Regions from separate parts of the Mesorhizobium subarcticum genome, predicted to be linked through region 2. Evidence: predicted binding sites of a transcription regulator. Region 2 holds the regulator's gene; the other holds the start of a gene.
What was found. The regulator LexA, encoded in region 2, represses DNA repair genes until DNA is damaged. The targets are predictions, from matches to a motif close to TGTTCNNNNTGTGTTCNG.
Positions count from the first base shown of each region.

Region 1 (11,573 bases), 1.4 Mb from region 2:
AAACCGCCGACGATGAACGGCAGGAAGCCGAAGGTGATGGCCTGATCAGCTCCAATCATGGCCGCGAGCCAGGCTGTGCCGAGAACAAGGCAGGCAAGGTTGCCGAGCAGCATCGCGACGAAGGCAAGCACCACCCTGTTGCCGTTCCAGCCGCGTTCGGCCAGCCAGCCGACAAGCGCGCCGACAAGCGGGAAAGAAAAGAGATAACCACCCGTCGGCCCGACGAAATGCACTACGCCGGCTGCGCCTCCGGACAGAACCGGAAAGCCGACAGCGCCCTCGACCAGCCAGGCGGCGATGGTGACCGCACCAAGCCGCCAGCCATAGAGCGCGCCGATGAGTGTTACGGCGAAGGTCTGCATGGTGACAGGGACCGGCACCATCGGCACTTCGATGTAGGACGCCAGCGCCAGGAACAGCGTGCCGAGCACGACGGCGCCGGCCTGCCAGGCGAGCGAACGATCCTGGAGCCGGAGCGGGCTGAAGGAGGGCTTGCGGGACGTAAACGCGATGTCTGTCATTGGGGATCCTTCGATCGATCTAAAATTATAGATAATTTCTGCTTTCGATCTATTATCGAATCCACATTTTCGCTGGGATAGCAAGCCTCCCCACGACAAAGACCGCCTGACCTGCGTCGCGACGCGATTCAGATCATTATTTTATGCATGTCATGTTCCCAAAATCGGGGCCACTTTTTGGGCGACAGGCATCAGCCCACGATCGCAAAGGCTTCGCGCGTCGCGCCGGAGGCCGTCTTGACCGGCTTGCGGCCAATCCATTGGACATGCCGGCCGAGCGTCGTGGCGGCCGATTCGGTGTTTCCCTGCCGCAGCGCGGTCAGGATCGCCCGGTGGTCCTGGTCCGTGCGCGTCTCCCACTCCGAGCGCCATGCCGCGAACAGGAAGCGGGCGCTGGCGGCGTGCAGATCGTCGATGGTGGCAAGCAGGCGCGGCATCGCGCATGGCGCCAGGATCAAGCGGTGAAAGGCGCGATTGGCTTCTTCCCATGACCTGACATCGCGGGATTTGTCACCGGCCTTTGTCGCCTCTTCGGCCTGGTGGAGAATGGCTGAAGTCAGGTGTGGCGCGGCATGACGCAGCGCCAGCACTTCAAGGGCGGCCCGCATTTCAGCGACTTCCTTGACCTCGCCGAGATCAAAAGCCGCGACCCGCACGCCGCGGCGCGGCTCGCTGACTGCCAGGCCTTGCGCCTCAAGGCGGCGGAAGGCCTCGCGCACCGGAACATGGCTGGTGTGGAACTCCTCGGCGACATGATCCTGGCGCAGCCTAGCCCCAGGCTCGATCGCGCCCGAGATGATGCGGTCCGCCAGTACCTTGCTGATGCGCACCGCGATGGTGTCGTCCGTGCCCTTTGCCATGTTTTATAGATAATTTGCGGAGCGGCGACTTGTCGAGACGGCGAGACCGGTATTCGCAAGTTTGCTGCCTCCGGCGCAAGCCAGAGGAAGCCCGCGAAAAGGCCGGCCTTCTCAGTTCACCCGGCTGATGCAGAAATCGATGACGTCGATCAGCGCCGATTTCTGCGGCGTCGCTTCCAACGGCGCCAGCGCGTCGCGGGCGATCTCGCCGAAATGGCGGGCGCGCCCGATCGTGTCGGCAATAGCGCCGTGGCGGGTCATCAGGCCAATCGCCTTTTCCAGACCCGCGTCGTCAGTGACATTGTCCTCGATGGCGCGTTTCCAGAAAGTGCGCTCGGCCTTGGTGCCGCGCCGGTAAGCAAGGATCACCGGCAAGGTCACCTTGCCTTCGCGAAAATCGTCGCCGACATTCTTGCCCAGATCCTTGCTGGTGCCGCCATAGTCCAGCGCATCGTCGATGAGCTGGAAGGCAAGGCCGAGATTCATGCCGTAGGAGCGCAGTGCGGCACGATCATTGCGGGTTGCCTGGGCGATGACAGGGCCAACCTCGGCGGCAGCTGAAAACAGCGCCGCTGTCTTGGCCTTGATGACGGCGAAATGCTCGTCCTCGGTGGTTTCGAGGTTCTTCGCGGCGGCAAGCTGCATGACCTCGCCTTCGGCGATGATCGAGGCGGCGCTCGACAGGATGTCGAGCGCTTCGAGCGAGCCGACATCGACCATCATGCGGAAGGCCTGGCCGAGCAGGAAGTCGCCAACAAGGACGCTGGCCTGGTTGCCCCAGATCATGCGGGCGGTTTTCTTGCCGCGGCGCATACCGCTCTCGTCGACCACGTCATCGTGAAGAAGCGTCGCCGTGTGCATGAACTCGACGGAGGTGGCGAGCTTGACGTGGCCTTCGCCAGCATAGCCGAACATCTGCGCGGCGGCGAGCGTCAGCATCGGCCGCAGCCGCTTGCCGCCAGACGAGATAAGGTGGTTGGCCACTTCCGGGATCATCTGGACGTCGGAACCGGCCTTGGACAGGATGAGTTCGTTGACGCGCCCCATGTCGGCCGCCGTCAGATCAATAAGATCCTTGATGGAGGCGGGTTCCCGCTTCCCGTTTTCGATGTTGAGAACGACACCCACGACAATCACTCCCGTCTTGGTATAATTCGTGCGACGGCACCCTTAGTCCCTTCTCTGGACTCTAGGGCGGCGGATATGGCCACGGCAAGTGGCGAATTGGCGCGGCGGCGGTGACAGCGTGTCAACCGGTGCCGAAACAGACCCCTGTTCTGCCATGGAAATCGGCGTGCCCGTTTACATCAGCGCCGCAAACTGAAAGTTTCGTCCGATGATAGAACTTGTCCGCACCAACGACGCCGTGATCATCTCCTTTGTCGAATCGCTGATGCGCGACGCTGGCATCGCCTGTTTTGTCGCCGATCAGAATATGAGCATTCTGGAAGGGTCGATCGGTCTTCTGCAGAAGCGCGTCATGGTCGACGCCGACCACGCCGATACTGCGCGGCGCATTCTGAAAGACGCCGGCATCGAGAACGAAATCCGCCAGAGTAATGGCTGAAACGAGCGCCGCCCTTATTCCCGATACGCCGGCCCATACGGTCGATGCCTTCCATCGTGGCCGGTTCTGGCTCGTGCAACCCAAGCATGGCGGTCATCGCGCCGGCATGGATGCGATGATGCTGGCGGCATCCGTGCCATCCTCGTTTGGTGGCCGCCTCGCCGATTTCGGCGCTGGCGCCGGTGCTGCCGGCCTCGCTGTGCTGTCGCGCTGCTCGGCTGCCCAGGCAGTGCTTGTCGAACGCGCACCGGAAATGGCGGCCTTCGCGGCGGCTACCCTTGCCCATCCCGGCAATGCCCATCTCAGTAATCGCGCGTGCGTGCTCGTCGCCGATGTCACACTATCCGGCCAGGCGCGCGCTACGGCCGGCCTCGCCGACAATGATTTCGACTTCGTCATCATGAATCCGCCTTTCAATGCCGCCCGCGACCGCGCCACGCCGGACCGCCTGCGAAAGGAAGCGCATGTCATGGAGGACGGGCTGTTCGAGAGCTGGATCCGCAGCGCGGCGGCCGTGACCAGGCCGCGCGGCGGGCTGGCCGTCATCGCACGGCCCGAACAGCTAAGCGCCATTCTCGACGCGATGTCAGGCCGGTTCGGCGATGCCGAGATGCTCGCCGTCCACCCTCGCCCCGACGCGGCGGCGATCCGCATTATTGTGCGGGCGGCACTCGGCGCGCGCGGAAAACTTGCCATCCGACCGCCGCTGATGCTTCACGCGCAATCGGGCAACAGCCCCGATGAGCGCAGCGAAATGATCACCAACGGCCTCGCCTCGCTGTTTGGAGATTGAGCTATTCTGGCCGGCCGCATTGCTGTTGGCTGGGAAATCCCTACATGCCTGCAACCCACCGACCGGAGACCGCGCCCTCGTGAAACGCCTTTTCAACCGCTTGCTGCCGAAATCCTGGCGCTCCACCGTCGTCACCATTCCGGTCATCCGGCTGCATGGCACCATCATGTCGGGCGGCCAGTTCCGGCAGAACCTGTCGCTTGCTTCCACCGCCGGCCTCATCGAAAAGGCCTTTTCCTTCGACGCGCCGGCGGTCGCCGTCTCGATCAATTCGCCCGGCGGCTCGCCGGTGCAGTCGCGACTGATCTTCAAGCGCATCCGCGACCTGGCGGTTGAAAAGAACAAGAAGGTCCTGGTCTTCGTCGAGGACGTCGCGGCCTCGGGCGGCTATATGATCGCAGTCGCCGGCGACGAGATTTTCGCTGATCCCTCCTCCATCGTCGGCTCGATCGGCGTGGTCTCGGCCTCGTTCGGTTTTCCGGAACTGATGAAAAAGATCGGTGTCGAGCGCCGTGTCCACACTGCCGGCCAGAACAAGGCGGTGCTCGATCCGTTCAAGCCCGAGAAGAAGGAAGACGTCGAGCGGCTGAAGGCGTTGCAGCTTGAGGTCCACGAAACCTTCATCGATCTGGTCAAGGAGCGGCGCGGCACGAAGCTGAAGGACGATCCGGACCTGTTCACCGGCCTGTTCTGGACCGGCAAGAGAGGCCTGGAGCTCGGCCTTGTCGATGCGCTCGGCGACATGCGGACCGTGCTGAAGACCCGGTTCGGAGCGAAGACCCAGCTCAGGTTGGTCTCGGCGCCGCGCGGTTTCCTCAGCCGCTTCGGCCTGTTCGGCTCGCGTTTTTCAGCACCCGATATCGCCGCGGCGGCCGTAGGCGGTGTCATCGATGCGGCGGAAGAGCGCGCATTGTGGTCGCGCTTCGGGCTTTGAAAAGCCGACGAAACCGTCTACCATGAGCGCTTAATCGTCCCGACCGGCCGCCTTTGCCGGCCCAGCGTGGGAGGAGTTTTGGCATGCCGCAGATCATTTTCTTCACCGTCGTTGGCGTCGCCGCCTATTTCGGCTACCGCACGTTCGTGCGTGAAGCCGAGCGCGTGACGGCCAAGGTACGGCGCACCGAAAAGCAGGCGGCCAACGGCGCGATGGGAACACTGGTCAAGGATCCGAAGACCGGCGAATACCGGCTGGCCAAGGACTAAGCATCATCTCCAGTACGACTGACGCCGTGGACACCGAGACCGGTTCGCGTACGTGGCCTGCGCCTGCCAAGATCAATCTGGCGTTGCATGTCACCGGCAGACGCCATGACGGCTACCACCTGATCGAAAGCCTGGCCGTGTTCACGCGCTTTGGCGACCGGGTCGAGATCGCGCCTGCCGACAGCGACGTTTTTGCAGTGTCCGGGCGCTACGCGCCAGCGGTTCCCCTGGATGCCAGCAATCTTGTGCTGAAGGCGCGCGATGCCTTGCGAACAGTGGTCGGGGCCGAAAAGGCCCCTCCAGTCTCGATCAAGCTCGAAAAGAACCTGCCGGTTGCCTCCGGAATCGGCGGTGGGTCGAGCGATGCGGCGGCCGTGCTGAGCGGGCTGGTAGAAACATGGGATCTGGACATCAATGGCGCCGAGCTGGCGCGGGTCGGCCTCTCGCTTGGCGCCGATGTGCCGATGTGCCTGGCGGCAAAGCCGCTGGTTGCACGCGGCATTGGTGACGAACTGTCGATGGTACCGGACTTTTCGGCACTGGGACTGGTGCTGGTCAATCCGGGAACGCCGGTCTCGACGGCGGATGTCTTTGCGGCACTTTCCCGGCGCGATAATGAACCCCTGCCGCCGCTACCGCGCCGCATCGATTTTCACAGCCTGCGCAACTGGCTGGAGGTCACCCGCAACGATCTTGAGCCAGCAGCTCTTGCGATGCAGCCCGCCATAGGCAGGGCGCTTTCGTGGCTTGATAAGGCTGGATCGGGCTTTTCGCGCATGTCGGGATCGGGCGCGACATGCTTCGGCCTGTTCGAGACCGGCAATGTCGCCAAGCGCGCGGCCGCAGAGATTCGCAACCGCCAGCCCGACTGGTTCGTCGCGGCGACGCGCAGCATGACATCGGAGGCCGAGTGACATGGCCAAGATAGACGAGAGCCGATCCTTCGTCCCCGTGCGCATCGCGGTGCTGACGGTATCGGACACACGCAGCCTCGCCGACGACAAATCCGGCCAGACGCTGGCCGGCCGCATCACCGAGGCCGGCCACATCCTGGCCGTCCGCGATATCGTCACCGATGACCGCGACAAAATCCGCGACATGGTGCTGGCCTGGTCGCGGGACAAAAACATCGATGTGGTCATCACCACCGGCGGCACTGGCTTTACCGGCCGTGACGTGACCCCTGAGGCGCTGGAGCCGATCTTCGAAAAGCGCATGGACGGCTTTTCGGAAGTCTTCCACCGCATTTCCTACGACAAGATCGGCACCTCAACGATCCAGAGCCGGGCGACCGGCGGCGTCGTCAACGCCACCTTCGTCTTCGTGCTGCCGGGTTCGCCCGGTGCCTGCAAGGATGCCTGGGACGGCATCATCAAGGCGCAGCTCGATTACCGCCACATGCCCTGCAACTTCGTCGAGATCATGCCGCGCCTGGACGAGCATCTGCGGCGGGGCAAATAGCCATCAGCGGATGACCGGCTCGCCATGGAAGCGCCGGCGCGAGGGGCGCGAAACACCGAAGCCGACTTCCATCATCAGCCGCGGCGTGCGCGCCGGCACCGTGCCCATGTGGAAACCGAAGGGGTCCTCGACGAAGCCGAGGCCGGCTTCGCCGGTCAGCGTCACCGGGCTCTGCTCGCCATAGACGTCCAGCACCTCCTGGGCGGAATGGCCGACCAACAGGGTTAGCTGATGCTTTATGGCGCGCCTGTTATGGCTGCCCCTGACATAGACATGGGGACCGGTGTCGATGTCGACAGGCTTGAGGTAGAAGAAGAATTTCAGCATGCGCCAGTCGTCGAGGTCGAAATGATATTTGCCCAGCGAGGCAAGGTTCTTGTCGGCGTCCGAGGCCTCGCCGGTCGGAAAGCTCCACCAGACGCGCGTCGTGATCAGTTTCGCCTGGGCGCCGAGATAGTGCGCGGCAATGTCGAGAAGCAGCGGATCGCGCTGTATGGCGAGTGCCGCCGGGCAGTCGAGGATGCGCTCGAAATAGTGGCCGCTGAGCAGCGAGCGGCCCAAGCGTTTCTCGGCTTGCGCATGTTCACCCGGCATGAATTCCAAACGGCGGTCGAAATTGCCGAAGCAAGGCGTACGCCCCGCGAAATCCGCGATCTCGCGATGAATTTCCGGCGGCAGGACCAGGCCTGAACACAGGCCGTCGGCGCGCAGCGCATCGACCACCGTTGCCCGCTCGACACCGGCAAACATCGTATCGCCCGCATTGTCGGCGGGACGGGCGCGTTTTGCACCCAGCCAGTGCATCCGGCGCCCCGGCATGGTGCGCGCCAGCATGAACATCGGCAGCCAGGCCGGGTTTTCGCGCAGATCCGTGAGATAGGTCGGAATGCGCACGGCGATGCGCCGCAGCAGGCTGCCATTGCGCGCAATGGCCTCTAGGCTGGCAGCACCGGATTTGTCAGGGGTTGAAAGGTTCATCGGGTCCTCGTCTATGAGCGTGACACCCGATGCCGCATCGGTGTTCACAACTCGCCTGACCCAAACCCATTCACCCGCTTCGGAAGAAGGCTAACCCCACGTCAGATTTTGTGCAATGCACAATGAACAGAGCAGCCGCAAAAAATCACTTTGGCGAGCGGTGCTGCTGCTTCGGCGGCGCCACCCAGATCTCGGCGTCGAGCCTCTTTGTCGCCAGGCCACGCGCCAGAGCCTCGGCGCTGCCGGCACTTTTCGACAGGGACGCAGCCTGGCGCTTGCTGATCACCAGCCCATCGGCCAAAGCGCGGTTTCCTGAAAAGACCCTCGCCAGGAATGGCGTGCGGCTGCCGCGTGTGCGAGAGAATTGCGCCGCCATTGTTTGCTTGGCCGTGTGGGCGACGACCGCATCGATCCAGCCTTCCACAAGCCGCGCGCCCGGCTCCAGCAGCAACAGCCAGTCTCCCTTGGCCTGCCTGATGCCGGCGGCGATGCCGCCGCTCGCCACATAGTGGCAGCCGGCATGCTCGGCGACACGGTGCGTCTGGTCGGTGGAGCCGGTGTCACAGATGACGACCTCGCGCACCACGCCCTCGACCGCGCCGCCAATCAGCGAACCGAGCGTGCGGGCGAGAGCCTCCTCGTCATTGCGTGTTTCGATGAGAACACTGAGCATGTTTAGCCGAATAGCGGAAAGCCGCGCACAGCGCCAGTTTTTGCAGCGCAACATAAAAAGTTCTTGCTTTGTTCTTGTCGGCAAAATAGGAATAATTTCATGAACAGAACGATTCGACAGAACATGGAAAGTCCTTGGGAGCGGGCAAAGATGGAACAGATCGTGCGCGCAGACATTGCAGCTTTCGGAGCAGGACGCGCCGAGATGGCCAATGCGATGATCGAGCAGAGTGGCGTGCGTGTCCGTCCGGATCGCAATCGCGGCCGGTCGGCGGGGATCAATCCGTCGGGACGGTTCGAGCCGGTCAGCCGGCATGTCTTCGATGACGGGTGGAATTCTCTGGAGGAGCTGCCGCCGTTCAAGACCGAGGTGCAGGTGGAAAAGCCGCGCACCATTATCACCCGCAATGAATCGCCAGACATCTCCTTCGACCGGTCGATCAACCCCTATCGCGGTTGCGAGCATGGCTGCGTCTATTGCTTTGCCCGGCCGACACATTCGTTCATGGGCCTGTCGCCGGGCCTGGATTTTGAATCCAAGCTGTTCGCCAAACCGGATGCGGCGCGGCTGCTCGACAAGGAGCTGTCGAAGGACGGATACCAGCCGCGCACCATCGCCATCGGCACCAACACCGATCCCTACCAGCCGATCGAGAAGCAGTACCGGATCATGCGCGAGATCCTCGAAGTGCTGGAAGCGCGTGGCCATCCGGTCGGCATCGTCACCAAATCCGCTTTGGTGACGCGCGACATCGACATCCTGTCGCGCATGGCCGAACGGGGGCTGGCCAAGGTGGCGCTGTCGGTGACGACAATGGACCGCATGTTGGCGCGCACCATGGAACCCCGCGCGTCGACGCCGACCAAGCGGCTGGAGGCGATCCGACAGCTTTCGGATGCCGGCATTCCGGCTTCGGTCATGGTGGCGCCGATCATCCCAGGCCTCACCGACCAGGAGATGGAACGGATCCTCGATTCGGCACGTGCTGCCGGCGCGCGCGAGGCGGGCTATGTCGTTCTGCGCCTGCCGCTGGAGGTCAGCCCGATCTTCAAGGACTGGCTGCTGCGCCACTATCCCGATCGCTACCGTCACGTGATGTCGCTGATCCGTTCTATGCGCGACGGCAAGGACTACGATTCGGAATGGGGCAAGCGCATGAAGGGTGCCGGTCCTTACGCCTGGCAAATCGGCCGGCGCTTCGAGATCACCGCCAAGCGGCTCGGTCTCAATGCCGAGCGGCGCACGCTGCGCACCGACCAGTTCGTAGCCGCTGGAAAAGACCAGGAACAGTTGATGCTGCTCTGAAAATGCAATTCGCCGTGGCGGTTTGACCTGCCATGGCAAGAAGTCCCGTCCGGCCTGCCCCGGCCTGCAGACGGTGCCCTCCCGGTCCGGCGCCCCACCCGACCCGGAGGGACTTGCGGAGAATCGGAGCCGATGCGAACCTCGCCGCAACATGGCTCGCGCGCGTTCCGATTCTCCGCTTCTCTTCGAAATCGTCGAGAAACCCGATTTCTCCTTCGAGACGAAGGCGATGGCCGAGGGCTTGTGGCCGGTCGCAGGCATGGACGAGGCCGGCCGCGGTCCTCTGGCCGGGCCGGTGGTCGCAGCCGCCGTGGTGCTCGACCCCGCCAACATTCCCGAAGGCCTCGACGATTCCAAACGGCTCAGCCATTTGCAGCGCGAAGCGCTGTTCATGCGCATTCTTGGCTCGGCGCAGGCAGTTTCCATGGCTTCGATCAGCGCCGAGGGCATTGACGGCAGCAACATCCTCAAGGCGAGCCTCGAGGCGATGCGCCGTGCGGTGGTCGGGTTGTCGGTCCGGCCGAAGCTCGCGCTCGCCGACGGACGCGATGTGCCACCAGGGCTGCCATGCGACGGCCGCGCGCTGATCAAGGGCGACCAGCGCTCACAGTCGATCGCCGCCGCCTCGATCGTTGCCAAGGTGATGCGCGATCGCATGATGTGCGGCTGCGGCAACCATCACGGCCGCTACGGCTTCGAGGTCCATATGGGCTATGCGACGGTCCGGCATCGCACGGCGATCGAGGCGCATGGACCAGTCGCGCGGCTGCACCGGGTTTCGTTCGCGCCGTTCCGGCTGGGTGGGGCGGAGGTGATTGAGGAAGAGGGCTTGGCCGGGTTGGACTGAGCGACGACGTCATTTCTCGGAGATACGCGAAACAACGGTGACGGCTCTCACGGGGAGATCCACAGCGCTGGCCTCAGCGCCCCAACAAAAAAGCCGCCAGGTTGCCCAGGCGGCTTTTCATCTACTTGATGCTGTAAGCTCAGTTCAGCTTCGCCTTCACGTCCGCAAGCGACGCCTTGAAGATATCAGCTCCGGCCTTGACGTCGACCTTGGCAGCCAGTAGCGCACGGGCGGCCTCGACGGCAATATCGACGGCGCTGGCGCGCACTTCGGCAATCGCATCACGCTCGGCCTGGCCGATCTTCTGTTCGGCAAGAGCGGTGCGCCTGACAACATAGTCTTCGGTCTTCTTGTGCGCGTCGGCGGCGAGCACTTCGGCCTCGCGCTTGGCAGCCGCGACGATGTCGGCTGCTTCCTGCTCGGCTTCCTTGCGCTTCTTCTGATACTGGCCAAGCAGTTGCTGGGCTTCCTCGCGCAGGCGGCGCGCTTCGTCGAGCTCGTTGCTGATCCTGGCGGCGCGGGCATCGAGTGCCTTGGCGATGATGCCCGGCACCTTGATATAGACGGCAACGCCCAGGAAGATAATGAGGGCTATCGTTGCCCAGAGCGTTGCGAGAGATGTGGCGTCCATGATGCGCTCCTCACCCGGCCACGGATTTGACCGCAGCCGCGATCTCGGCCTTGCTGGCCTTGCCGCCGCCGACCAATGCCTCGACGATTTCGGAAGCGGCGCCCTCGGCTATGCCCCCGACTTCCTTCATGGCGTTGGCCTTGATGGAAGAAATGCGTGCCTCGGCTTCGCCAAGCTTCTCGTCGAGTGCGGCCTCGATCTTTTTGCGCGCGGTGTCGGCCTCCGCCTTAGCCGCATCGGCGGCCTGCTGGCCGATCGAGTTGGCGTTCTTCTTGGCCTCCGCCAATTCCTGCTCGTAAGCAGCAACGGCAGCGTCGGCCTCGCCCTTCAACTTGCTCGCCTGGTCGAGGTCCTTGCTGATACGGTCGTTGCGGACATCGATGATGCCGCCGACGCGGGGCATCACGACCCGCTTCAGGAAGAGGTAGAACAGCCCGAAAGTGATCGCCAGCCACAGAAGCTGAGACGGGTATGTCGCAGGATCGAATGGCGGAAACGTGCCGTGCGCCTCCGCAGGCACGCCGGTGGCGGAATGCGTGTCGCCCCCGGTCGCAGCGTGGCTGGTATCGGTGGCAGGCGCGGACTCTTGCGCGAAGGCAGATGTCACGAACATGGACTATCCCCAGAAATCAGGCCCGCCGCCTGCGCGGCCGGCCTGTCCAATCTTCTCAAATGCTCAGCCGAACAGGGCCAGCAGCGCGATGAGAAGCGAGAAAATGCCCAGAGCTTCGGTC
Region 1 covers NZ_CM144237.1:6,032,932-6,044,504, forward strand. Annotated here, with positions in the region: gene ACZYHG_RS29605 (biotin transporter BioY) at 1-521, opposite strand, end outside; gene ACZYHG_RS29610 (GntR family transcriptional regulator) at 713-1,381, opposite strand; gene ACZYHG_RS29615 (polyprenyl synthetase family protein) at 1,493-2,509, opposite strand; gene ACZYHG_RS29620 (putative signal transducing protein) at 2,718-2,948, shown strand; gene ACZYHG_RS29625 (tRNA1(Val) (adenine(37)-N6)-methyltransferase) at 2,941-3,741, shown strand; gene ACZYHG_RS29630 (S49 family peptidase) at 3,821-4,675, shown strand; gene ACZYHG_RS29635 (membrane protein) at 4,759-4,944, shown strand; gene ACZYHG_RS29640 (4-(cytidine 5'-diphospho)-2-C-methyl-D-erythritol kinase) at 4,971-5,858, shown strand; gene moaB (molybdenum cofactor biosynthesis protein B) at 5,860-6,405, shown strand; gene ACZYHG_RS29650 (hypothetical protein) at 6,409-7,383, opposite strand; gene ACZYHG_RS29655 (glycosyltransferase) at 7,529-8,056, opposite strand; gene ACZYHG_RS29660 (PA0069 family radical SAM protein) at 8,207-9,361, shown strand; gene ACZYHG_RS29665 (ribonuclease HII) at 9,513-10,208, shown strand; gene ACZYHG_RS29670 (F0F1 ATP synthase subunit B) at 10,348-10,839, opposite strand; gene ACZYHG_RS29675 (F0F1 ATP synthase subunit B) at 10,850-11,452, opposite strand; gene ACZYHG_RS29680 (F0F1 ATP synthase subunit C) at 11,516-11,573, opposite strand, start outside.
Region 1: a site for LexA is predicted at 8,115-8,132, ahead of ACZYHG_RS29660 (PA0069 family radical SAM protein). Genes of this name have one in related genera too.

Region 2 (11,573 bases):
GGCGGATGCTCGGCGTTTGTCGGCGATGTCATCCCCTATGCCATTGCCGTTGGCAACCGCGCCAGCCTGCGCGGCCTGAATATCATTGGCCTGAAGCGGGCCGGCCTGCCGCGCGCGGAAATCTACCTGCTGCGCAAAGCCTACAGGACGATTTTCGATCGTTCCCGCACGGTTGCCGAGAATGTCGAGCTGGCCAAGGCGGAATTCGCCTCGTCGCCGACAGCCATGAAGATCATCGATTTCATCTCCAGCCGCGGCAAGCGGCACTATGCCGTGCCGTCGCTGAAGGGCGGCGATGGCGACGACGTCGATGATGAAGACTGAGGTCGTCGCGAGGGGTCTCGATCTTTCGCCTGATGCCAGGGTCGGCATCATCGCCGGTGGCGGCAGTCTGCCGGTCGAAGTCGCGGCCGGTGCGGCCGGGCAGGGCTACCCGCCCTTCATCATTCTCATGGAAGGTGAGGCCGACCGACTGGCCGAATTGCGCCAGTATGAGCATGAGACCCTTGCCCTGGAGGCCATCGGCTCACTGCTCCCCTTGCTCAGACGCCACGGGATCACCCACCTGGTGCTCGCGGGTGAGATCAGGCGCAGACCGAGACTGACACATCTGCGCCCAAGCCTCAGCCTGCTTGCGGTCATACCGCTTGTCGTGATGGCACTCGCACGCGGCGATGACGGCCTGCTGAAGGTCGTGGCGCGAGGCCTGGAGGCGCGTGGAATAAGGGTCGTCGGCGCCCACGAAATCGTTCCGACCCTCGTTGCCGCCGAGGGCGTGTTGACGAAAGCAGCGCCCAGGGATTCGGATCGGCGCGACATCGAAGCGGGGCTCGCCGCGGCGAAGGCCATCGGGGCGCTGGATATCGGCCAGGCGGCGATAGCGATCGGCGGCCGCGTCATCGCGCTGGAAGGCATTGAGGGGACGGCTGGATTGCTCGACCGGGCGAAGCTGCTGCGCGGCCACGGCCGTATTGCGGGCAAGACCCGTGGCGTTCTCGTCAAATGCGCCAAGCCCGGTCAGGAGCTGCGCGCGGATCTTCCTTCCATTGGCCCGCAATCAGTTGAAGCCGCGCATGCGGCCGGGCTTGCCGGCATTGCCGTCGAGGCAGGACGTTCGCTTGTTCTGGAAGGCCCTGCGACCATCGCCCGGGCCAATGCGCTTGGCCTCTTCATCGTCGGTTTGCCTGCTGTGGAGCCGGCTAATGGTTAATGACAGGCCGCTCAGGATTGCCATTGTCGCTGGCGAAGAGTCCGGAGACGTACTTGGCGCCGACATCGTGCGTTCGCTGAAACAGGCGACCGGTCGCGATGTGCAACTCCTCGGCCTTGGTGGCCGCCATCTGCAGGCCCTGGGCCTGGTATCGCCATTCGATGCCGGCGAGATCGCACTCATGGGGTTCACCGCCGTCCTGCGCGACCTGCCTCGGCTGATGCGGCGGATCAATCAGTTGGCCAAGACCGTTGCTCAGGAAAAGCCGGACTGCCTGGTCACCATCGACAGCCCGGATTTTTCGCTGCGCGTGGCCAGGAAAGTGCGCGCGGCCAATCCGTCGATCCCGATCATCCACTATGTCTGCCCGAGTGTATGGGCGTGGCGGCCGGGCAGGGCGGCGGCAATGAAACCCTATGTCGACCATATCCTCTGCATCCTGCCGTTCGAGGTCAAGGAACTGGAACGGCTCGGTGGTCCGCCTGGCACTTATGTCGGGCATCGCCTCACCCATGATGCGGGCGTGCTGGCGGCGGCGAAGGCGCAAGACCTGCCGCGCGACCTGTCCGCGGATCGCGTCAAGACATTGCTGGTCCTGCCCGGTTCACGGCGCGGCGAGGTGCGAAGGCTGCTCGAGCCATTTGGCGAGACCGTGTCGATGCTGAAGGCTCGCGGGCATCGCCTGCGGCTGATGCTGCCGACAGTGCCGCATGTCGCGGAGCTCGTCCGCGCTGGCGTCACCCGATGGGACGAAAAGCCCGAAATCATCGTCGATCCCCAGCGCAAATGGCAGGCCTTCGGCAAGGCCGATGCCGCGCTGATCGCGTCTGGGACCGTATCGCTGGAACTCGCGCTGGCAGGCGTCCCGATGGTCTCAAGCTACAGGCTCGACCCCATCGCGCGTGCCGTTGCGCCCTATTTCGTTTCGGTCTGGTCGGCGCTGCTGCCCAATTTGATCGCCGATCGTGCGCTTATTCCGGAGTTCTACAACGAGTACGTCAAGCCGAACAATCTGGCCCGGCAGATGGAAGCATTGTTCGCCGACAGCGGCATGCGAGCCTGGCAGAGGCAAGGCTTTGCCGAGATCGCCAGGCGCATGGCGACCGACAAGCCATCTGGCGAGATCGCGGCGGGCGTTGTGCTGCGCTACGCAAAAAAGGCGCCCTGAGGCGCCTTTTTCAATTCAATAGGCCCAGATCAGCGCTTGGCGATCGGAACGTAGTCACGCTCCGGCGCGCCGGTGTAGAGTTGGCGCGGGCGGCCGATCTTCTGGCGCGGATCCTCGATCATTTCCTTCCACTGCGCGATCCAGCCGACGGTGCGCGCGACCGCGAACAGCACGGTGAACATGGTGGTGGGGAAGCCCAGCGCCTTCAGCGTGATGCCGGAGTAGAAGTCGACGTTCGGGTAGAGCTTCTTCTCGATGAAGTAGGGATCGGTCAGCGCGATCTTTTCCAGTTCCATGGCGATGTCGAGCAGCGGGTCGTCCTTGATGCCGAGCTCGCCCAGAACCTCATGCGCGGTCTTCTGCATGATTTTCGCACGCGGATCATAGTTCTTGTAGACGCGGTGACCGAAGCCCATCAGCCGGAACGGGTCGTTCTTGTCCTTGGCACGGGCGATGAACTCCGGAATGTGATCGACATGACCGATCTCGCCCAGCATGTTCAGTGCCGCTTCATTGGCGCCACCATGGGCCGGGCCCCACAGGCAAGCAATGCCGGCCGCGATGCAAGCGAACGGGTTGGCGCCCGACGAGCCGGCAAGACGAACCGTCGAGGTTGAGGCGTTCTGCTCGTGATCGGCGTGCAGGATGAAGATGCGTTCCATGGCGCGCGCCAGCACCGGGTTGATCTTGTACTCCTCGCACGGCACGGCGAAGCACATATGCAGGAAGTTGGCGGCGAAGTTCAGCTCGTTCTTCGGGTAAATGAAGGGCTGGCCGATGTGGTATTTGTAGGCCATGGCGGCGATCGTCGGCATCTTGGCGATCAGCCGCATGGAAGCGACCATGCGCTGGTAGGGATCGGAGATGTCGGTGGAGTCGTGATAGAAGGCCGACAGCGCGCCGACCACGCCGCACATCACCGCCATCGGGTGCGCGTCGCGGCGGAAGCCGGTGAAGAAACGCGACATCTGCTCGTGCACCATGGTGTGGCGCGTCACGCGGTAGTCGAAATCGTCCTTCTGCGCCTTGGTCGGCAATTCGCCATAGAGCAGGAGATAGCAGACTTCGAGGAAGTCGCCGTGCTCGGCCAACTGGTCGATCGGGTAGCCGCGATGGAGAAGAATACCAGCATCGCCGTCGATGAAGGTGATTTCGGACTCGCAGCTTGCGGTCGAGGTGAAGCCGGGATCGTAGGTGAAGGCGCCGGTCGTGCTGTAGAGCGAGGCAATGTCGATGACGTCGGGGCCGACGGAGCCGCTTCGCACCTTGAACTCGTGAGTTCTTGCCGGCGAACTCAAGCGTTGCCGTAGCCTCTTGGCCGCCCACATCCAGTTTTTTCGCAGCTTCGGTCATTGCAAACTCCTTCTTGTTTCCTCATGCCGGCAAGGGCAAATTCTGCAGAGCGACACGTCGAAATCACCGCAATGCGCGTATTCGCCACCGCATTTCAGGAGGTGCGTGCCAGATTGGGCCAAGGCCTAATGTTGCACTGCGAAACGCGCCTTTCAATGCCAATCTTCTTGGGCCAGTTTGCTCCTAATCGATTTGATCCGCTATGCGCGCCAGGCTCTCCTCGCGCCCGAGCACGGCAAGCACGTCGAACACACCCGGCGAGGTGCTCTTGCCGGTCAGCGCGGCCCGTAAAGGTTGGGCCACGGCACCGAGCTTGTGGCCGCCAGCCAGTGCAACCTCGCGGATCGCAGCCTCGGCCGCGGCAGCCGTCCAGTCACCTGAAAGCGCGTTCAAAGCTTCGTGAGCGCCACGCAGGATCTTGCGGGCATCGTCATTGAGCAGGAGGGTTGCCTTGTCGTCGATCGGCAGCGGCCGCGTGGCAAACAGGAAGGCAGCGCCGTCGACGAGCTCGACCAGTGTCTTGGCGCGCTCCTTCAGGCCCGGAAGAGCTGCCAGAAGCTGCGCCTTGTTGCGATCGTCAAGACGCGCGGCCATTGCCGGACCGCCCTCGAGATAGGGCAAGGTGGCGATGAAGATGTCGAACAGCTCGGCGTCGGCCATCTTGCGCATATGCGCGCCGTTGATCGCCTCCAGCTTGGCGAAGTCGAAGCGGGCCGCGCCCTTGTTGACGTCGCCGATGTCGAACCAGGAGATCATGTCCTTGATCGACATGATCTCGTCGTCGCCATGGCTCCAGCCCAGGCGCGCCAGGTAGTTGAGCAACGCCTCCGGCAGATAGCCCATGGCGCGATAGGCCTCGACGCCGAGCGCGCCATGCCGCTTCGACAGTTTCGCCCCATCGGCACCGTGGATCAGCGGGATGTGCGACATCGACGGCACGTCCCAGCCCATGGCGTTGTAGATCACGGTCTGGCGGGCGGCATTGGTCAGGTGGTCGTCGCCACGGATGATGTGCGTGACACCCATGTCGTGATCGTCGACGACGACGGCATGCATGTAGGTCGGGTTGCCGTCCGAGCGCAGGATGATGAAATCGTCGAGATCCTTGTTAGGGAAGCGCACCTCGCCCTGGACGCGGTCGTGCACGACCGTCTCGCCCTCGGTCGGCGCCTTGATGCGGATCGCGCCCTTGACGCCGGCCGGTGCCTCGGACGGGTCGCGATCGCGCCACTGGCCGTTGTAGCGCGGCGGCAGGCCCTTGGCCCGGGCAGCCTCACGCATCGCCTCGAGCTCGGCTGGCGTCTCGTAGCTGTAATAGGCCTTGCCCATGCGCACGAGTTCCTCTGCCACCTCACGGTGGCGCGGTGCGCGCTCGAACTGCGATATGGCCTCGCCGTCCCAGGAAAGCCCAAGCCAGGTCAGCCCATCCAGAATGGCCTGGGTAGCCGCCTCGTTGAAGCGTTCGCGATCTGTATCCTCGATGCGCAGCACCATCGTGCCGCCGGTGTGCTTTGCGAACAGCCAATTGAACAGCGCCGTGCGCGCGCCACCGATGTGCAGGTAGCCGGTGGGCGAGGGGGCAAAACGGGTGACGACCTTGTCGGGCATGGAACTCTCGGAAACCATCTTAAACGGGGTGCTGGTGCACGGACTTTCGCGCGTTGCGCGTTCATGTAGCATAGGGCGTCAGGGGTGCAAGGGGCAGACCCGATGGCGGGAAGAGGCCGGGGCTTGGATCAGGGCGAGGACGCCAGTGTCGGCGTCAGCGAGCGGTCCCTGTTTGCGATGCCTTTGCCGACCTCGCCGTCGCCATCACCTGTCATTCCAGGTGCTGGCAATCAACCCTTGCAGGCGGATATTCCAGCGCCAGTTTCGCCCGCTAACGGCAGGATTGCGCTGGTCCGTCGGCAACTTGGCCAAGCTTCATTGCCGCGCCTGCGCCATAGCGTGGCCAAGGCGGCGGAGTTGGAGCTTGACCGGGGCATCGCCTTCCTGCTGGTGCCGGTCTGCCTGGCGGTTGGGGCGATCGCCTATTTTTCGCTGGCCGCAGAGCCTGATTTCCCAAGGCTCATCGCGGTCGTCGTGCTGACGGGGATATGTGCGCTTGTCTCGCGTTCCTGGCCGAAAACCCATCTGTGCTTCATGGCGGCGCTGCTGTGCGCTCTGGGTTTGCTCGCAGGCAAGGTCGAGACATGGCGGGTCGGAACGCAGATGCTGGGTTCGGAAATCTCGACACAACTGACCGGGCGTGTGGTCTCGCTCGAGCAAATGGAAACTGGCCGCATCCGACTGACCATCGACGTGACAGCGACCGCCCGGCCGAAACTGCGCTACGTGCCGGAAAGGGTACGGCTTTCGGCGCGCAAGATACCGCCAGAGATGACCGCCGGCTCACTCATCACCGGCTATGCCAAACTGTTGCCGCCAACTGGTCCGGTGCGGCCGGAGAGCTACGACTTTTCCTTCGACAGCTATTTCGCTGGCATCGGCGGCAGCGGCTTCTTTCTAGGCAATCCAAAAGTTGTGTCGGCCAGCGACGATGACATGCCGATCTCGGCCCGTCTTTCCTCAGGAATAGAAAATGCCCGTGAAGCCATCGCCGATCATATCAGGGGCACGGTCAGCGGCGCCGAAGGCGAGATCGCGGCGGCGCTGATCGTCGGCGTGCGTGCCGGCATTCCCGATGAAATCAACGAAGCGATGCGGCGCACCGGCATTTATCACATCATCTCCATTTCGGGTCTGCACATGGCGCTGGTCGCCGGCACAATCATGGGTCTGTTGCGCGGCGCCTTCGCGCTGTTTCCAGATTTTTCCGCGCGCCGGCCGGTGAAAAAATACGCGGCCACCGCAGCGCTGGTCTCGATCGCTGCCTATCTCGTCATTTCGGGCGTCGTCGTTGCTGCCGAGCGTAGCTTCATCATGCTGGCGGTGATGCTGATTGCAGTGCTGTTCGATCGGGCAGCGCTGACCATGCGCAATCTGGCCATCTCGGCGATCGCCGTCATTGTGGTGTCGCCGCATGAGGTGGTCGGCCCAAGTTTTCAGATGTCCTTTGCAGCGACGGCCGCACTTGTCGGCGCATATGCTGGCTGGGCGGATCACCGTGCGGGAAAGTCCAGACCACCGCCCCCAAAGCGATCCTTGCCCGGTTTCCTAGCGCGAAAATTTCTGCTGGCGACAGGCGGATTGGCCATGACCTCCATCATAGCCGGGAGTGCCACAGCGCTGTTTGCCATCTGGCATTTCCAGCGCGTGTCGCCGCTCAGCCTGGTCGCCAATTTGGCGATCATGCCGATTGTATCGGTCGTGATGTTTCTGGCCGTGGCCAGCGCGCTCTTGATGCCATTTGGGCTGGATTGGCCTGCGCTTTATCTGATGGGCAAAGGCCTGACCGCAATGATCGCCATATCGGCGTGGATATCGGATCGCTCTCCAGTCGATGGGGTTGGCCTGATTTCCCAACAGTCCGTCTTGCTGGTGACGATTGCCCTGGTTATCGCGACCACGGCGACGACATGGCTTCGGCTGGCGGCGGTTCCCTTCGTTCTCGCCAGTGTGCTGACCATCCCGGATACGCGAACACCGGATGTGTTGATCTCGGAGGACGCCAGGCTGGTTGCAATGCCGATCGGAGGCGGCGAACTCGCTGTTAGCCGCGCGCGTCCAAACGAATTCATGGTCGACAATTGGAAACGCGCGTTGCGATCCGAAGCCATCGTCGTGCCGGAAACCTTCACCAGAGGTGACGGACAATTCGAGATCGCGGACGCTACAGAACTGCCGCCAGGAGTGCCGTTCTATTGCACTGACGGCGTCTGTGTGGCCAAGCACACGTCCGGTGCGATCATTGCTTATGTCGAAGACCGCAAGGACACCTGGAAAGCCTGCGGCTTCGCCGATTTGATCGTTGTCAATGACGCAACGGGCTATGATTCCTGTCACAACCCGCTGGTTCTCGTCATCACCAAGCGGCAACTTGCTCGCAAAGGCAGTGCGGCCGTCTTCTTCGACAACCAATCGGCGGTCACGCCGGCAATCGTCAGCTTCGCCGTGGACAGTCCGTACCGACCCTGGCACGCGCAACGCAAATTCTCACATGAGGCGAGGGGTCTGCCACCTTACAAGAAACCCGAAAAGCCAGCCGTTAAACCGCCGCCGCTTCAGTAGCGCCTGATCAGTCCGACGAGCTTGCCTTGCACCTTCACCCTGTCGGGCCCGAAGATGCGCGTCTCATAGGCCGGATTGGCGGCTTCAAGCGCAATCGAGGCGCCCTTGCGGCGGAACCGCTTCAGCGTCGCTTCCTCCTCATCCACCAGCGCCACGATGATCTCGCCAGGCTGGGCGGTATCGGCATTGCGGATGATGACGGTGTCACCGTCGAAGATGCCGGCCTCGATCATCGAGTCGCCCTTGACCTCCAGCGCATAATGTTCGCCACCCATGATCATGTCCGGCGGCACCGAGATCGAATGCGTCTGATGCTGAATGGCATCGATCGGCACGCCGGCGGCGATACGCCCCATCACAGGGATCGACACCGCCGAAACCACGTCGTCATCATTGCCGGCAGCAGGCAGGCGCGATGGTGTTGCAGGCTTGAGCTGGCGGCCAAGGCCGCCCTGACCAAGACTGCCCTGGATGACGCTTGGCGAGAACTTCTTGGCAGCGTTGAGACCCGGCGCGATTGAATCCGGCAGCCGCAGCACCTCCAGCGCGCGTGCCCGGTTGGGCAGCCGCCTGATAAAACCGCGTTCCTCCAGTGCCGTGATCAGACGATGGATGCCTGACTTGGAGGCGAGATCGAGCGCCTCCTTCATCTCGTCGAAGGACGGCGGGATACCGCTTTCCTTCAGCCGTTCATGGATGAACATCAAAAGTTCATGTTGCTTGCGCGTCAGCATGGCGGCCCCCAAGGCATTGAACGAAGGGTCTGAACCAGAATCGAAAAACAAACCCAGAACAAACACTATCTGTTCCAGTTGTGTTCTGCAACCGTTTAAAGTTTAGTGAATTTGTTAAGGCGTCTGAAATTATTTGGCATACGGCTGCGGCAACGACCGACGCGTCAACTCTGTCGCCGCATGTTGGCAACCATTGAAATCGTTTTGGTTAATGGCTTGTGGCCTATCCGGCGGCTTGGCTTGGCATCAGTCGGCCACAGAGTTCCATGCCAAGCATTTCCAGTTTTGAGAGCGCTCGTTTGCCGTGAACGAAACGAAGCCAAAACGCCAACCTCGGGCTTGTTCACGACCACTAGCTCCTCGACCAAGAGGCGATCCATTTGTGAGCTGGAAATTCGCTGCTCGTTATACCGCCGGTGACAGCCGATCGCTGAGATCGTCGCTTCAGGTGACGGACTCCTTGACAGCGAAACGCGGGGCCTTCCAGGCACCGGTGTGCAAAATCTCTTGTAGGACCTCAACCGCCAGCCACACATCCTTGTAGGCGACGTAGAGCGGCGTAAACCCGAAGCGGATGGTGGACGGCGCGCGAAAGTCACCGATCACACCGCGCTCGATCAAGGCACGCATGACCTGATAGCCGTGATCGTGAAGGAACGACACTTGGCTGCCACGCTTGGTCCGGTCGCGGATGGTTTCCAGCGTGAGACCATAGGCCCCGCACTTTGCTTCGACGAGTTGGATGAACAGTTCGGTCAGCGCGACGCTCTTCTTTCGCAACGCAGCCATGTCGACATCGTCCCAGATGGCGAGCGCACCCTTGAGCGCCCGCATCGACAGGACGGGCTGCGTGCCGCAGAGAAAGCGGCGAATGCCGGTTCCTGCGACGTAACCGCGTTCAAACGCAAAGGGGCGGGCATGCCCCCACCAGCCGCTGAGTGGTTGGCTGATGTCGCCGTGATGACGTTGCGCGGCGTAGATGAAGGCCGGCGCGCCCGGACCGCCGTTGAGATATTTATACGTGCAGCCGATGGCGAAATCGGCATTCGCATGGTCGAGTTCGACGGGTAGAGCGCCTGCCGTGTGGCATAAATCCCATATGATCAGCGCTCCGGCTGCATGAGCCTTGCGCGTCAGCGCCGCCATGTCGCGCAATTCACCCGATTTGTAGTTGACGTGATTGACCAGCACCACAGCTACGCTTTCGTCGATCAGCTCTTCGATGGTCGGCGCGTCGACGCCAGCGAGCCGCAGTACGATGCCCTCTCGGGTCGAGGCGACCCCTTCGGCGATGTACAGGTCGGTGGGAAAACTGTCGCCCTCGGCGACGATAACCGGTCGGCCTGGCCGCATGTTCAGCGCCGCATGCAGCACCTTGTAGATGTTGATCGACGTCGTGTCGCAGACCACGGTCTGGCCGGCGGCGGCTCCTATCAGGCGTCCAAGTTGATCGCCGAGTTCCAGAGGCATCTCGAACCATCCGGCTGTGTTCCAGGCTCGGATGAGATCCTGGGCCCATTCCTGGGTTGCCGCTTTCTGCAGTTCACCGAACACGGCGGAGGAGGCCGGCCCGAGCGAATTGCCGTCGAGATAGATCACCCCATCGGGCAGAATGAAACGATCGCGCATCGCACGCAGCGGATCGGCGGCATCCATTGCTTCGATTGCAGCGAGATCAGGAACTCCACTCATGGTCAGTCATTCCTTGGTTGTTTGCGACGGGTCCCGGCCACGACGACGTTCGCCCAGTGCGGCTGTTCTCTATCGATTATGTCAAAGCCGGGTGCGGACCGTCCACAGTTCCGGAAACAGCACGACCTCGAGCATTTTCTTCAGGTACGACGCGCCTGATGTGCCGCCGGTGCCACGCTTCAGGCCGATGATGCGTTCGACCGTGGTGACGTGGTTGAAGCGCCAGCGACGGAAATAGTCCTCGAAATCGACCAGCTTCTCGGCCAGTTCATAAAACATCCAATAGCGCTGCGGATCGCGGTAAACGGTCTGCCAGGCGACCATCACCGCCTCATTCTCGGTGCGGGTTTCGCGCCAGTCCGTGCGCTTGGCGTCGACGCCGATGTCGAACCCGTTGCGCGCCAGAAGCAGCAGCGCTTCGTCGTAGAGCGATGGCTCGGCCAGGATCGACTCCAGCTTCTGGCTCAGGTCCGGCCGGTGCTTGTGGGGTCCGAGCATCGCTAGGTTGCGGTTGCCGGCCATGAATTCGATGGCGCGATACTGCCATGACTGGAAGCCGGAGGATTGGCCGAGCGCGTCGCGGAATTCGGTGTATTCGCTGGGAGTCATCGTCCGCAGCACGTCCCAAGCATTGTTCAGCTGCTCGAAAATGCGGGCGACGCGCGACAGCATCTTGAAGCTCGGCTCGAGCCGATCGGCGCGGATGGAGCGAATCGCGGCACCGATCTCGTGCAAAGCGAGCTTCATCCAGAGTTCGGAGGTCTGGTGCTGGATGATGAACAGCATTTCGTCATGCGCCGAAGACAGCGGCGTCTGCGCCTCCAGCACTTTTTCCAGATGCAGATAGTCGCTGTAGGACATGCGCTCCTGGAACGACATCTGCGCGCCTTCGGACGCCGGATCGTAGGGCTCGCTCAATTGATTTTCTCCGTGCGCAGCCGGAAGCGCTGAATCTTGCCGGTCTGGGTCTTGGGCAGGGCGGCGATGAATTTGACCGAGCGCGGATATTTGTAGGGCGCAATCGTTGCCTTGACGTGGTCCTGCAGGCGCTTGATGGTCAGCGCGTCGGGCGAAACGCCTTGCACCAGCACGATGTGTGCCTCGACAATCTCCCCACGTTCGGCATCCTTGGCACCGATGACAGCGCATTCGGCAACATCGGGATGCGACAGGAGTGCTGCCTCGACTTCGGGGCCGGCAATGTTGTAGCCGGCGCTGACGATCATGTCGTCGGAACGCGCGGCGA
Region 2 covers NZ_CM144237.1:4,638,514-4,650,086, forward strand. Annotated here, with positions in the region: gene lpxA (acyl-ACP--UDP-N-acetylglucosamine O-acyltransferase) at 1-324, shown strand, start outside; gene ACZYHG_RS22555 (LpxI family protein) at 296-1,210, shown strand; gene lpxB (lipid-A-disaccharide synthase) at 1,203-2,378, shown strand; partial or broken gene gltA (citrate synthase) at 2,408-3,731, opposite strand; gene gltX (glutamate--tRNA ligase) at 3,915-5,339, opposite strand; gene ACZYHG_RS22575 (ComEC/Rec2 family competence protein) at 5,442-7,901, shown strand; gene lexA (transcriptional repressor LexA) at 7,895-8,635, opposite strand; gene kynU (kynureninase) at 9,080-10,327, opposite strand; gene kynA (tryptophan 2,3-dioxygenase) at 10,409-11,245, opposite strand; gene ACZYHG_RS22595 (AMP-binding protein) at 11,242-11,573, opposite strand, start outside.